DNA from 4 places in the Ventrimonas sp. genome. Region 3 is predicted to be linked to each of the others. Evidence: predicted binding sites of a transcription regulator. Region 3 holds the regulator's gene; each other region holds the start of a gene.

Region 1 (2,204 bases), on a different contig from region 3:
AAAAGGGCCCGGTCCACACGTGACCGGACCCTTATGGAGTCTTTTGTAAGTTTTACACTTATGCCAGCTCTGCGAAGTACTTAATGGTGCGAACCATCTGGCTGGTGTAGGAGTTCTCGTTGTCATACCATGAAACAACCTGAACCTCGTACAGATCATCTGCGATCTGAGCCACCATGGTCTGGGTTGCATCAAACAGAGAACCATATCTCATGCCGATAACATCGGAAGAAACGATCGGATCCTCGTTGTAACCGAAGGACTCGCTAGCTGCTGCCTTCATAGCTGCATTGATGTCCTCTTTGGTAACACCGGCTTTCTTAACAACTGCGGTTAAGATGGTGGTAGAACCGGTCGGTACCGGAACACGCTGTGCGGAACCAATGAGTTTGCCGTTTAACTCCGGAATAACAAGACCGATTGCTTTTGCAGCACCGGTGGAGTTCGGAACGATGTTTGCAGCGCCTGCTCTTGCTCTTCTTAAATCACCTTTTCTGTGCGGGCCGTCCAGGATCATCTGGTCGCCGGTGTAAGCGTGAATGGTGCTCATGATACCGGACTGGATCGGAGCGTAGTCATTCAGAGCCTTTGCCATAGGTGCTAAGCAGTTGGTGGTGCAGGATGCTGCGGAAATGATGGTATCGTCTGCAGTCAGGGTATTCTCGTTTACGCTGTACACGATTGTCTTTAAGTCGTTGCCTGCCGGAGCGGAGATAACTACCTTCTTTGCACCTGCATCAATGTGAGCCTGTGCTTTCTCTTTGGAGGTGTAGAAACCAGTACACTCTAATACTACGTCTACGCCAATCTCTCCCCACGGAAGGTCAGCAGCCTTAGCCTCTTTGTAGATGGTGATCTTCTTTCCGTCTACAGTGATGGAATCCTCGCCAGCCTCTACAGTGTGCTTGCCCTCACCAATATGGCCTGCGTATCCGCCCTGTGCGGTATCATATTTTAATAAGTGAGCTAACATCTTCGGATCGGTTAAATCGTTGATTGCTACTACTTCATAACCCTCTGCGCCAAACATCTGTCTGAATGCCAGACGGCCGATACGACCAAAACCATTGATTGCTACTTTAACTGCCATGATTCATTCCTCCTAGATTGTTAAAAATGTGATGATTGTTAAAAACTCATCAACCTTGCTCTTATTGTACCTAATAACCAACAAAATAGCAAGCCTTTTTTTACCATAATGACAAGAACTCAGGAATTATCGTCTTGTTTTTGTCAAAGAAGCCCTCCGGAGGCATGCTCCGAAGGGCTTTCTTTTGTGCTTTGCATACAAAATCCATGCAAAATCTGTCATTCTGTTTATAAATGATGTCATTTTTTACATCTCATCCTTTACATAACCGGCCAGATTATAAGCATGGTCGGATACTCGTTCCAGATTGCTGATGATATCCAGGAATACCACACCGGCTGATGCCTTGCACTCTCCTGCCGAAAGACGCTCAATGTGCTTCTCACGAAGTTCCTCTTCCTGGCTGTCGACATCATCCTCATACTGGCTAACCTTGCGCACAGCCTCCATATTGCCGTTCTGTCTGGCATCGATGGCATACTGGAAGGATTTTAACACACTGTCGCTGATGGACTTTAAGTCATCCATACCGGTAGTGGAAAACTGAAGTCCGTGCTCAACCATGTACTGCGCCTGCTCCGCCAGGTTTTCTGCGTGGTCACCGATGCGCTCAATATCGCTGACGCTGTAGAACAGGTTGTTTACGACCTTCTTTTGTTTCTCGGTCAGGGAAAGGTTATCTACCTTAATAAGGTACTCGGTCAGCATCTTCTCCATATTATTGATGGTCTGTTCGGTCTTGAATACCGTTTCCACCTCATCGGAGTTTACAGTCAGGACCGAGTCAATGGCACGGACCACATTTTCGTAGGTGATCTGGCCCATATGGACAACCTCAAGGGCTGCTGTCTCCACCGCAAATGCCGGAGACTCAAAGATACGCTCGTCCAGATGTTTCAGCGTAGCAGCGGTTTCCGCATCCTCCATGACCGGTTCTTCCTCTGTTTTTTTCTTCACAACCATGCCGGATATTTTAACCAGCACATCCGCAAACGGGAACAGTAATGTGGTCATAGACAGGTTGAAGATCGTGTGGAAGATGGAAATCTGCACTGCGTTAATATTGGAGGCCGCAAATGCCGGACGCAGGCTGAAAAAGATAAATCCAATCGAT
Region 2 (2,204 bases), on a different contig from region 3:
TATTTACGAAAAGCGCTTACTAAAAGCTGCTGCGGAAGCTCCGGATCAAGCAGCTCCGGAATCTCATCCGGTGACAGATAATTGCCGCCCTGGCTTCGAATCACCATCAGACGGACTGCCTCAATCAGCTTGGCCGGTTTTACATCACGCGGGCAGCGCTCCACACAAGCAAAACAGGAGAGGCATTTCCAAATGGATTTGGATTTTAACAGCGGTTCAATCTCTCCACGGTCTACGTAGGAAACGAACTGATGCGGACGGATATCCATACTGTCACAGGCCGGGCAGGATGCGGAACACTTGCCGCATTTCATACACTTTTTTGTATCGACATTGCTGATTCTGCAGATCAGCTCTGCTTTGTCTTTGTCTGTATGGATCATACCTCGCCATCCTCCTTTCCTTCCCGGATGTCTACTCCAAGAGCTTCTGCAAGAATCTCTGTGAAATACGTTACCTTCGGTGTATGTGCATGGCCGCTGTTATGATTTAAGTTGTACTGGCACAGTGGACAGGCCGTTACCAGTTCATCTGCTCCGTTGTATTCTGCGGAATCCAGAATGGTGTCCACCATCTGTCCGGCCATTTCTTTTTCCTTTAAAGAAATATATCCGCCGCAGCACTCATTGCGATACGGGTATACCACCGGCTCTGCTCCAAGGGCACGGATGAAATCCTCCAGAATCTTTGGATTTTCCGGATCGTCAAACTGTAAAATACCGCTTGGGCGAAGAAGCATACAGCCATAGTACGCACCGATCTTTCTGCCGGTCAGCGGTTTTACCACCTTCTCCTTTAATTTGTCAAAACCAATCTGATCTCTCAAAAGCTCCAGAAAGTGGTATACATGGGTTTCGCCCGCATAGGGCTCCTTTAACCCAAGATAATTGTTTGCACGATCCCGGATATCAGCAACATTCGCCATATCATCATTCACGCGCTTAATCACATGATGACATGCAGAGCAAATCGTTACCAGATCCTGGCCCTTTTCTTTTGCTGCATTCAGCGCACGTACCGAAGATAATTTCGTAGCAATCTCATCGGAAGCCAACGGATATACGCCTCCGCAGCACTGCCAGTCCTCAATTTCTTCCAGGACAATGCCCAATGCCTCCGCTGATTTGCGTGCGCAGATATCCAGTTCCTTCGCCTTGTTCTTCAAGGTACAGCCCGGAAAATAACTGTAAACCATCAGCATCACGCCCAATTTCCTAACACTTTGTCTTTATGTGTCAAATTATTCACGTTAAGCAGACATTGTTATCTTTTTACTGATAATTTTTGTGCAGAAACTGGGCTTTCCTCCTTTCTTTTGTATACCACTTTCGTTTTTATTCATGAGCGGTATTCCACTTTTTCTTAATAATACCATAATTATAAACAATATGGTAGTACTTTTTGAGAAATTTTTCACATTTTTTCACATCAAACAGCCTACTGGTATACCAGTAGGCTGTTATCTTTTTATCATATCATTCTTTGCTTTTTTGTCCGTGAAATATCCCGCATTACTGAAGCACATTCAGGTCTCCAATAATGGCATTTTCCGAAAACAATGCCGTTGCTCCGCCAGTGTGAAGATAAATAACCGTGCTGCCTTTTTCGACTTTTCCGCTGCGGATATAATCCATCATGCCATGAAAGCTTTTTCCGCTATAAACAGGATCTGTAAAGATTCCCTCCGTTCTGGCCAGATAACGAATATCATCGTTGGCTTCCTTATATGGCATTTCATAGCCAGGTCCATAATAAGCGGCATCAATCTCAAAGATATCTTCCGATACCTGTTCCCCGGATTGCAGGAGTCCCAGGGTGCAGTTTCCAAGATCCACAATCTGTCTTGAATAAGAAACCGGATCCTTTGGCCCAACCTGAATTGCCACCAGACGGGTCTGATCACCAAGCAGTGCTTTTCCGACACTTAGTCCAGCCAGCGTTCCGCCGCTTCCAGTCGCCGTAAAGACCACATCAGGGTGAATCTCCATAGAGCGGGTCTGCTGCATCAGTTCTATGTATGCATCCGCAAATCCGCACACGCCATGTGGTGTAGAGCCACCTACCGGAATATCATAAACCTTATGTCCTTCCTGCTGCAGACGGGCAATATGTTCTGCAATATCCGCAGTCGAAGCCTGAATAGTATCTTTGGTGCTGCGCCCATTTGCAGGCAGGATATGAATCTCTGCTCCAAGAATCGTATC
Region 3 (2,204 bases):
TGGCCTGAGGGAATCCGATGTCGGCTACCACAAGGTTTCCTGCATAATATTTTCCGGGATAAAGCAGAAGACCGGTTTTTGCAAAGCCAAAGGTCACGGTAATATCGGCCTCCAGGGCAATTCCCATGATTTCACCGGTCGTTCCATGGATCCCGGACGGCGTGTCTACCGCGATCACTCCGGTTCCATACTGCTCCCGCAGAGAAGCCAGCATTTCCAGGACCTTCCGGTATTCCCCGCCAATTTCCCGGCCAAGACCGATCCCAAACACTGCATCAAGAATGATATCACATGGTGCCTCCTGATACTCTGCTGCCGTGCACTGCGCAAGATCCAGATTTCGGGCGATCTGCTTCTGAGTCTTCATCTCTTCTGAATCGTGCTCCGGATTGCCGACAAGCAGGAGACTTACGTTATATCCGCGTCCCTGCAGGATGCGTCCTGCTGCCACTCCGTCCGCGCCATTGTTTCCGGTACCACACACAGCCAGGATCCGGGCTTTTTTCCCCAGATTCCGCTCTTTCGCCATATGCTCTGCGGCCTCCGCCACAGCCAGGGCAGCCCGCTCCATAAGCACCATGGACGGAATGCCGATGTTTTTTATGGTATTCTGGTCAATCGCTTTCATCTGCTGTGCCGTTACTGCGTAATCCATGTTCCGTCTCCTCTCTGATTCCGCTCCCCTGTAAAGGATGGATGGAAACTCAAAAAACCGGCAGGCAGGAGAACTGATCGTATCCCCGCCTGTCGGCTTTTACCTCTGTTTCGCTCTGCCTCTAGGACTCTCTCTGAGCTTTCTTTTCCTCTTCCTCTTTCCGGTCCTGCATGCTGCATACCCGATAAGACAGGCGCATAAGGCTCTCGGAAAGATGAACATTCTCCACCACAACATCGTCCGGAACATTCAGATCCAGATGGGCAAAGTTCCAGATTCCTTTAATTCCCGCATTGACCAGACGGTCAGCCAGCTCCGGAGCTTTTGTTTTCGGAATGGTCAGTGCTGCCATCTGAACATCATTATCTTTGATAAACTGCTCCAGATCATCTACTCCGCGGATCTCAATTCCGCGTACCACAAGCCCGATCAGTCTCGGGTTAATGTCAAACATGCCTTTGATCATAAAACCGCGCTTTTCAAAATTTGCATAATTTGCAATGGCCTGACCAAGATTTCCGGCACCAATAATGATCAGGTTATGCTGGCGGTCGATTCCAAGGATCTTTCCGATCTCTGTATACAGGTATTTTACGTTATAACCATAACCCTGCTGACCGAATCCTCCAAAGTTATTTAAATCCTGACGAATCTGGGAAGCAGTCACCTTCATCCTGGTACTCAGCTCATTGGATGAGATACGCTCTACACCTGATTCCAAAAGCTCTCCGAGATAACGGTAATACCTCGGGAGTCTTGTAATAACTGCTTTGGATATCTCTCTGTTTTCCATGTTGCACATCTCCTATACGTAAACTATTAAAATCTATTATAACCGTTTGCGAAATCTATGTCAATGTTCAAACAATTTCGAAACAAAAAATCAGAAGAAAGTCCTTTACAAGTGTTGAAAGCCTATATTATACTTGATAAGTCTTATAGTAGAAAACGTAACGAAATGGAGTTATCTATGATTTTATCATGCAATCACATCAGCAAAGCCTTCGGCACGGATGAGATTCTGTCCGAAGTATCTTTTCATATAGAAGATCAGGAAAAGGCTGCCATCGTAGGCATCAACGGTGCCGGAAAGTCTACTCTCTTAAAGATCATTGTCGGCGAGCTGTCAGCGGATTCCGGCGAGGTCGTTCTCGCAAAGGGCAAAACCCTCGGCTACCTGGCGCAGCACCAGGATCTGGACAGCAGCCGTACCATCTATGAGGAATTAAAAGAAGTCAAGCAGCCCATCATCGATATGGAACAGCAGATCCGCGAGCTGGAGCTCAATATGCAGAATGCCTCCGGAGAAGCACTGGAACAGATGCTGGCTGCATACAGCCGCTTAAGCCATACCTTTGAACTGGAAAATGGCTACGCATGGAAAAGTGAACTGACCGGTGTCTTAAAGGGCCTTGGCTTTACCGAAGACGAGTTTGACAAAACCGTGTCTACCCTCTCCGGCGGCCAGAAAACCCGCGTATCTTTAGGCAAACTGCTTCTCTCCCGCCCGGATATTATCCTTTTAGATGAGCCAACCAACCACCTGGAC
Region 4 (2,204 bases), on a different contig from region 3:
TGGTAGGGATCAGCATCGGGTTTGCGGTGTGGGGAAGCGTACGCCCGGAGCCGGATCTGTGGCAGGGGGCGGAAAGTATGCTGGCAGAGAGCAGCCGGCCGGTATCAGAGACGAAACAGCAGCTGTCCCTGCATTCCCTGAGTGCCGTGCTGATGGATGCAGACAGTGGGCGTATTTTGTATGGAAAGGACGAGCATCAGGTACGGCCTATGGCCAGCACTACAAAGATCATGACCTGCATTCTTGCGCTGGAGCTTGGAAATCCGGAGGATTTTTGTGAGATTTCAGAAAAAGCGGCAGGGCAGCCAAAAGTGAAGCTTGGCGCGCCGGCCGGGAGCCGTATCAGGCTTAAGGATCTTTTGTATTCCCTGATGCTTGAGTCCCACAACGACTCAGCAGTGGCAATTGCGGAGCATATCAGCGGCAGCGTAGAGGCCTTCACGGAAAAGATGAATCGCAAGGCACAGGATATTGGCTGCGTGGATACCACGTTCCTGACACCGAACGGACTGGATGCGGAGAAGCAAAATGCAGATGGAGAGGTGATCCGTCATGGTACGACAGCCGCTGAGCTGGCAAAAATCCTGCGTTATTGTACGAAAACGTCCCAAAAAGATGATGAATTTTTAACGATAACGCGCTGCCGAAGTTATTCCTTTTCAGACTCTGAGGGACATAATACCTACAGCTGTCAGAATCACAACGCTCTCCTGGATATGACACAGGAGGCTGTGACCGGAAAGACCGGATTTACCGGAGGCGCCGGCTACTGTTATGCGGCTGAACTGTCAGACGGTGAAAGGAGCTTTATCCTCACACTTTTAGGATGTGGCTGGCCTCCGCATAAAGCCTGGAAATGGGAGGACGTACAGAAGCTGTACAGCTATGGCAAACAGAATTATTTCTATTCTGATTTTACTTTTGAGGAAAACAGACTTCGGATCCCGCTACTGAAGGGAGCGTATAAAGACTGGATTTACGCAGTTTCTGAAAGTCCGGAACAGAAGAGGAGTTTTCATCTTCTGGTATCGGAAACGGAGCGGCCTGTGGCAGAGTACGATATGAAAACGATCCTGGATGCTCCGGTGAAGGCAGGGGATGAAGTCGGAGTGGTCCGTTACCGGCTCGGGCAGGAGGAAATCGGCCAGAGCCACTACTGCTCAGAGGAGGATGCAGCGGCCTGGGGGCTGTCGTACTGTCTACAGCGGATCCTCGATTTCTGGATATTTTGAAATTGTAAAAATATTTCAAAAAGACTTGAATTTTTTCCGATGACATTATATTATTATAATCGGCAGAAATTGGATTTACTAAGCGATTTATTGTCTTTCCCTTAACAATGTGAACGGAAAAGTACAGAAATCGTCAAATATTTCAAAATGGAGGATTGCAAAATGAGTAATCAAACATCAGCAAGTAACAGAATCAACGCATTACTTGATGAGAACAGTTTTGTTGAAGTTGGCGCTTATATTACAGCAAGAAGCACCGATTTTAACATGACTGACAAGGAGACTCCGGCAGATGGCGTGATCACCGGTTACGGTACCATCGAAGGAAACCTTGTGTATGTGTATAGCCAGGACGCTTCCGTACTGGGCGGCTCCTTAGGTGAGATGCACGCAAAGAAAATTTCCAACATCTATTCCATGGCAGTAAAGATGGGCGCACCGGTCATCGGTCTGGTAGACTGTGCAGGTCTTCGTCTGCAGGAAGCAACGGACGCATTAAACGGTTTTGGTGAGATGTATTTAAGCCAGACCATGGCATCCGGCGTGGTTCCGCAGATCTCCGCTATCTTTGGTACCTGCGGCGGCGGTATGGCAGTAGCTTCCGCTATGGCTGACTTTATCTTTATGGAAGAGAAAAACGCAAAATTATTTGTAAATTCTCCGAACGCAATCGACGGAAATCGTGTTGAGAAGTGCGATACTTCCAGCGCTGCATTCCAGAGTGAGGAAACCGGACTTGTGGACTTCACCGGAAGCGAAGAGGATATCTTATCCCAGATCCGCTCCCTGGTAACCATCCTTCCGGCCAACAACGAGGATGACATGTCCTACAGCGAATGCACCGACGATTTAAACCGTGTATGCTCCGATCTTGAAAATTATGCAGGAGCAACCGATCTGGCACTGGCACAGATCTCCGATGACAACTTCTTCTTAGAGGTGAAGAAGAACTATGACAAGTCCATGGTAACC

The links. The regulator Rex, encoded in region 3, represses fermentation and respiration genes when NADH is low (regulators of the CRP and FNR family bind a similar motif). The targets are predictions, from matches to a motif close to ATTGTTAANTANTTAACAAT.
Region 1: gap (type I glyceraldehyde-3-phosphate dehydrogenase) is a predicted target of Rex. The motif match lies at 1,125-1,144, and genes of this name have one in related genera.
Region 2: ACMP1L_RS00355 (CoB--CoM heterodisulfide reductase iron-sulfur subunit B family protein) is a predicted target of Rex. The motif match lies at 1,401-1,420, and genes of this name have one in related genera.
Region 4: ACMP1L_RS12240 (acyl-CoA carboxylase subunit beta) is a predicted target of Rex. The motif match lies at 1,362-1,381, and genes of this name have one in related genera.

The regions. Positions count from the first base shown of each region.
Region 1 is NZ_DBFCCJ010000076.1:82,255-84,458, reverse strand. Features, by position in the region: gene gap (type I glyceraldehyde-3-phosphate dehydrogenase) at 59-1,090, opposite strand; gene ACMP1L_RS12080 (Na/Pi cotransporter family protein) at 1,337-2,204, opposite strand, start outside.
Region 2 is NZ_DBFCCJ010000005.1:29,925-32,128, forward strand. Features, by position in the region: gene ACMP1L_RS00350 (4Fe-4S dicluster domain-containing protein) at 1-383, opposite strand, end outside; gene ACMP1L_RS00355 (CoB--CoM heterodisulfide reductase iron-sulfur subunit B family protein) at 380-1,201, opposite strand; gene ACMP1L_RS00360 (1-aminocyclopropane-1-carboxylate deaminase/D-cysteine desulfhydrase) at 1,512-2,204, opposite strand, start outside.
Region 3 is NZ_DBFCCJ010000053.1:68,992-71,195, forward strand. Features, by position in the region: gene ACMP1L_RS09030 (NAD(P)H-hydrate dehydratase) at 1-655, opposite strand, end outside; gene ACMP1L_RS09035 (redox-sensing transcriptional repressor Rex) at 777-1,448, opposite strand; gene ACMP1L_RS09040 (ABC-F family ATP-binding cassette domain-containing protein) at 1,626-2,204, shown strand, end outside.
Region 4 is NZ_DBFCCJ010000077.1:25,236-27,439, forward strand. Features, by position in the region: gene ACMP1L_RS12235 (D-alanyl-D-alanine carboxypeptidase family protein) at 1-1,232, shown strand, start outside; gene ACMP1L_RS12240 (acyl-CoA carboxylase subunit beta) at 1,395-2,204, shown strand, end outside.